One region of the Pseudoalteromonas sp. APC 3250 genome, then DNA from elsewhere that is predicted to be linked to it. Evidence: predicted binding sites of a transcription regulator. Region 1 holds the regulator's gene; the other holds the start of a gene.
What was found. Region 1 encodes sigma-54, which starts transcription at its own class of promoters, with help from an activator protein. Its sites were predicted from a motif close to GTTGGCACGNNNNTNGNNT; they were not measured.
Positions count from the first base shown of each region.

Region 2: QL986_RS13815 (TorF family putative porin) is a predicted target of sigma-54. The motif match lies at 1,346-1,364, and genes of this name have one in related genera.

Region 1 is NZ_JASDCM010000005.1:85,705-88,878, forward strand. It holds gene lptA (lipopolysaccharide transport periplasmic protein LptA) at 1-118, shown strand, start outside; gene lptB (LPS export ABC transporter ATP-binding protein) at 115-840, shown strand; gene QL986_RS07265 (RNA polymerase factor sigma-54) at 910-2,409, shown strand; gene hpf (ribosome hibernation promoting factor) at 2,436-2,723, shown strand; gene ptsN (PTS IIA-like nitrogen regulatory protein PtsN) at 2,728-3,174, shown strand, end outside.
Region 2 is NZ_JASDCM010000014.1:12,751-15,924, forward strand. It holds gene QL986_RS13810 (hypothetical protein) at 1-1,151, shown strand, start outside; gene QL986_RS13815 (TorF family putative porin) at 1,465-2,142, shown strand; gene QL986_RS13820 (YIP1 family protein) at 2,339-3,049, shown strand; gene QL986_RS13825 (efflux RND transporter periplasmic adaptor subunit) at 3,098-3,174, shown strand, end outside.

The DNA of each region.
Region 1 (3,174 bases):
TTACGATATCGAGCAGCAGTTAATTAGCGCAGAAAAAGACGAAAACTCAACAGACCGTGTACACACTATTTTAGTCCCTGTTGAAAATAAAAAAGAAGATGATAAAGGTCAACCATGAGCACATTAAAAGCAGAGCTATTAGCTAAAAGCTACAAAGGTCGTGAAGTTGTAAAAAACGTTGGCCTAGAGGTTGAAGCTGGCAGTATTGTGGGGTTACTTGGCCCTAATGGTGCAGGTAAAACCACCACTTTTTATATGATTGTAGGCCTTGTGCCTAGCGATAAAGGCAAAATATCAATTGATGATAAAGATATTACTTTATTACCGATGCACAGCCGAGCGCGTTTAGGGATTGGTTATTTACCGCAAGAGTCGTCTATTTTTAGAAAGCTGACTGTTTATCAAAACTTAATGGCTATCTTAGAAACACGTAAAGAATTAAATAAACAACAACGCGAAGATACCTTAAATAATTTACTTGATGAATTTAGCATTCAGCATATCCGCGATAGTCAAGGTATGGCTTTATCAGGTGGTGAACGTCGCCGCGTTGAAATTGCTCGCGCGTTAGCAGCAAACCCTAAATTTATCCTTTTAGACGAACCCTTTGCGGGGGTTGATCCTATCTCAGTATTAGATATTAAAAAGATTATAGAGCATCTTAAAAACCGAGGAATTGGCGTACTTATCACAGATCACAACGTACGCGAAACTCTTGATGTTTGTGAAAAAGCCTACATAGTTTCTCATGGAGAGTTAATTGCATCAGGCACTCCAGAATATGTATTAAACGATAAAACAGTACGCGATGTTTATTTAGGCGAGCAGTTCAAGCTCTAATATGTGTGTTATTACACTAAGCATCTGCTAATATTAATTATAATAATTTAAAAGGATTGTTAGAGATACATGAGGCAATCATTACAGCTGCGCATGGGCCAGCAACTTACAATGACTCCACAGTTGCAACAAGCAATTCGCTTATTGCAACTCAGTACATTGGATCTCCAGCAAGAAATTCAAGAAGCGCTCGATAGCAACCCCTTGCTTGAAGTTGAAGAACACGATTACAGCGAAGACACTGCAGGTAAAAACGAACAAAAAGCCGATAACGATGACTTAACGCTAAGTGCCTCAGCTGACGATAAACCTAGCGAGTATGAGCAAGATAGCGGCGAAGCAATGACCAAAGACACTATTAGCGATGATATGGCTATGGATGTTACTTGGGATGAATATATGAGCGCTGCGCCTGCCTCTTCATCGGGCCCAATGCCAGAAGATGAATCTATTTATCAAGGCTCTTCGACTGAAACGCTGCATGAGTATTTAATGTGGCAACTTCAACTGACGCCGTTTAGTCCTACCGATGAAGCGATAGCTATTGCAATTGTAGAAGCTGTAGACGACTCAGGGATTCTAACCCTTAGCTGTGAAGAAATATTAGAAAGCTTTAACCAAGAAAACGACGGCGAAGATGAAGTTGAACTTGACGAAATAGAAGCGGTACTAAAGCGTATTCAACTATTTGATCCAGTGGGAATAGCCGCGCGTAGTTTACAAGAGTGCTTGTGTATTCAGCTAAATCAATTTGATAAAGACACACCTTTTTTAAACGAAACAAAAATGATCTTAACCGATCATATTGATTTACTTGCTGCACGTGACTATCGCACGTTAATGAAAAAAACAAAGCTTAAAGAAGATGAGCTTAAAGAAATCATGACGTTGATTCATACGCTCAGCCCAAAACCGGCAGACACTATTGTCAGAGAAGAGTCTGAATACGTTATTCCTGATGTGTCGGTTAAAAAAGTTAAAGGTCGTTGGGTAGTTGAATTAAACCCAGATAGCATGCCTAAGATCAGAGTAAATAGCCAATATGCAGCTATGTCGCGTACGGTTAAATCAAGTGGTGATAGCCAGTTTATTCGCTCGCACTTACAAGAGGCTAAATGGTTTATAAAAAGCTTAGAAAGTAGAAATGACACGCTACTTAAAGTAACCAACTGTATTGTGCAGCAGCAACAGGCCTTTTTTGAACACGGTCCTGAGGCTATGAAGCCTATGGTGCTTAACGATGTGGCTGAAATGGTGGAAATGCATGAGTCGACTATATCGCGTGTTACTACGCAAAAATACATGCATACACCACGTGGCATTTTTGAGCTTAAATATTTCTTTTCAAGCCATGTAAGTACTGAAAATGGTGGCGAATGTTCATCAACAGCAATACGTGCATTAATTAAAAAATTAATCGCTGCAGAAAACTCAGCTAAACCATTGAGTGATAGTAAAATTGCAGATATATTGGCAGAGCAAGGAATTAAAGTAGCGAGGAGAACCATTGCAAAATATCGCGAATCTCTAGCTATTCCCCCGTCTAATCAACGTAAAAGTTTGATTTAAGGCGTACAACAAAGAGGAAAATGTTTATGCAACTGAATTTAACTGGTCGCCATGTAGATATTACCGACTCGCTTAGAGACTACGTAAATAGTAAATTTTCGAAGTTACAGAGGCACACTGATCACATAACGAATGTGCACGTTATTCTCGATGTAGAAAAACTAAACCAAAAAGCTGAAGCAACCGTTCATGTTAGTGGCGCTGAGATTTTTGCCTCTACTGAGCATCAAGATATGTATGCCGCTATAGACTCGCTCATTGACAAGCTAGATCGTCAAGTAATTAAACACAAAGAGAAACTTGCTCGACACTAACACTATGAAACTAAGCTCACTTATCTGTCAGGACTGCAGTAAAGCTGCGGTCCTTTTTAATAGTAAAAAAAGAATTTTAGAATTTATCAGTGAATTGGCTCACAATAAGCTGCCCTATTTAACACAACAAGATATTCTTAATGCATTAACTGCAAGAGAAAAGCTTGGAAGTACAGGCATTGGCCGAGGCATTGCTATTCCACATGGTCGCATGAGTGGAGCTCAAGAGCCCCTTGCTTTGATTTTAGTGAGCGAAACAGCTATTAATTTTGATGCGATTGATAACCGACCGGTTGACATTTTTGTCGCGTTAATTGTTCCCGATGGCGATAATCAGCAGCATTTGAAGATGCTAGCCACGATTGCTGATAAGCTCAATGATAAAGAATTTTGTAAACAGTTACGCGCCGCCAAATCGGATAGCGAACTGTATCAGGTTATCGTCAGTCAA
Region 2 (3,174 bases), on a different contig from region 1:
TAATTTCACCGTCAAAAATGGCATTAGGCGAGCAAGAAAGTCAAATTTATCAAAACATTCTGAAGCAATCTTCAGAGCTAAGCCTAAACCTGATGGCTGTGAAAGTGGAAAACCATCCAGAAGACTTTTTAGGTTGGTGTTACGAGCTATTAAGCGCAAGCCGCGACCGCATTAATTATGACTTACTCGAAAGCCCACAATTACCATTATTGAAAAAGCTGCATGACCAACTTATTTCAGCCATTAGCTTTTTACAGTTAAAAACATTACGGGTAGCGCCTTGGCCAGTAGTGAGTATGTTTGTAGAGCAACATAAAGAACTGGTGGCACTGGATGAGCAGCTACGTTTAACTACTTATATTGCAGGCCTGCGTGAAAAGCCGTTAAAAGATATGATCCCTGAAGAATTACTCGCTTTTAGCGGTAAGCATATGGCATCACTCGATCCGAGTACTTATAACTTTGATGTAGAATGGTTTGCCTCTACTAAAAGCGCCAAAGGTTTTCACCAGATGCTGGCTGATTTGCCAGGCGCATTCGACGATGCACTCAGCAACATTCCACTTGAGGGTGATGTAGCGCTAGGTAATTACCAACAATTTGTAATTGCTTATTTGAGTGCTTTTAATGGTAGTGATGAAAAACCAACTCTGGCGCCTGCCACCCGTTTATTAGCAATGCGCCGCCCTGATGTGTTTACTCCAATTAGTAACAGTCGCTTAGATGCACTTTGCTCCGCACTTGGTATCACCAAATTAAATAACCGTGACTTTGAGCGTTACTGGCAAGATGTAGTACAAAGTATTCACGCTATGTCATGGTTTAAAATGGCCAATGCTGGTAATGAACTAGAAACACAGTTGGTGGACATTAAAGCGCTTATACCTTGCTTTTTTTACTATGCAGATACTAATACTGCAGATAACTCTAACTACATTAAGCTACTTAATAAACCTACACGTAGCACTTCTAGCAGCAGTAAAGCGCCACGCCGAGGCAAAGAATCTGCTGAGATTTTAGTGGATCGCGCTCTTGCTGCTGATGATGTTCCAGAGCATATTCGTGCTAAACGTGACTCTATTATTAGCGAAGTACAAAAAGGCCGCGGTGTTAACGAAACAATTACCCTAATGCGTGCCATTTTTGGATAAGACGTATATCAAACGCAATTAGCTTTAACAGACCCTAATATAGGTAGCCTGGTAGCGCTCTAATGGTGCAGCCAGGCTTTTTTTTGCACCAGCAGTGTGTTCTTTCCTTACATACTTTTCACAAAGCGTCTTTGCGCATAATTTCAACACTTTGTTTTATAATATAAAATTTATTTTTTATTAAATAAATGGAAGCTGGCACATACAGTGCAATTCCCCCTGCAGTAACCTAATAATACGCCGCCATTCAAAAGGTTGTAGTCGTTTATAATAAAAACCTTGGCGTGCAAAATCATACAATGGGAAATGAAACATGCTAAAACTACAAAAAACAATACTCATCAGTGCATTGGCATTAACAGGAATGGCATCAACAACGGCCTTTGCCGAAGTAACAGCCAATGCAGCAGCTACTTCTAACTACTTATGGCGCGGACAAGAGCAAACTGGGGGCGATGCAGCTGTATCTGGTGGTATTGATTACGCTAATGAATCTGGCTTTTATGCGGGTACCTGGGCGTCAAATGCGTCTTGGGCCGATGAAATGACCTACGAACTAGATTTATACGCAGGTTTTGGCGGCGCTATTAATGAAAACGTAAGTTATGACGTAGGTTATATTTATTACGCTTACCCAGATGCGGCATCAGGTGCAGATGCTGATTTTTCAGAAGTTTACGGTAGCATTAGTGTGCAAGGTTTTACATTTGGTGCAGCCGTACTTGCAACATCTGCTGCCAGTGGTGATGGTACTGATTTTGGTGATTCACTGTATTTAAACGCCGATTACAGCTTCGCTGTTGGTAGCAATGGCACTGAAATGGCGCTACACATAGGGCATTACTCAGGCGATTTCATCGGTGATGACAATATTATTGATTATGGTGTATCAGTGTCTAAAGATGGTTTTACCTTTGGCCTATCTGATAACGACATGGACGGCTCAGATGTTAAGGCTTATGTAGCCTACGCTGTCGACTTTAGCTTATAAAAAGAATGTGTTACTTGCTGCAACACTAAGGGGCCGTAAGGCCCTTTTATCGTTTTAAATAACTTAACTAGATCTAATCACGCCACACCTTGTTAACAAACCGTTACAATTAATAAATCAACTTACCTCGCTTTTACCTTAGTATATGACTGATAACTATATAGTTCACTATTGAGAAAATCATAAAGGAATAATCATGAAGTCATCTAACGCGCTATCTGCTTGTATCGACATTTTTATCAGCCCAAGCAAGGCTTTTAATGGGCTAAAAGAAGCTAAAGGCTGGTCTTGGCTTGCTTTTGCACTTCTCGCTCTAACCCTTGCAGCCTCTGCTTATACATTTTATACCACTGCAGACTCACAATTTATTTTAGACCAGCAGGTTGCTGCAGCGAGTGTGGATGCCACAATCGGCGAGAAAAAAATGATCCGTCAAAGTATGGAGCAAAGCCTCGATAACCAAGTGTGGTTTGCAATTGGCGGGGGTATTTTCGGCCTTCTTTTTATAAATGCACTCCTATCTGGGTATTACATGTTGATATCTAAGCAAGACCCTGATGCTAATTATAGCTATGGTGCGTGGTATGGTTTTGGTGTTTGGAGCATGATGCCCATGGTTATTTCAAGTTTAGGTGTTGTTGCGCTAGTTCTTACAGCCAGTAACAATGAATTACCTATTAGTTTATTCAATTACGCGTCTATAAATCAGTTATTTCTGGGATTAGAGCTTGGAGATAGCTTCTATAATATGATGGAGAGTTTAAGTATTTTTAGTCTTTGGAGCATAGCTTTGGTTGCTATTGGGTTAAAGTGTTGGACTAATTTCAGCTTTAATAAAGCACTTCTTTTTGCTGCGCTACCGACCATTATCATTTACAGCATCTGGACAATTATTATTGTTGCTTAAAGGAATGTAGGCAAACTTTTCTGCCTACTCATAAATACGGAAATAAAAATGAAAAAAGCGATTATCATTACCCTTGCAATTGCAGCTTTTATTGCTCTTGTTGTATCAAAGCAAATTACTGGTGA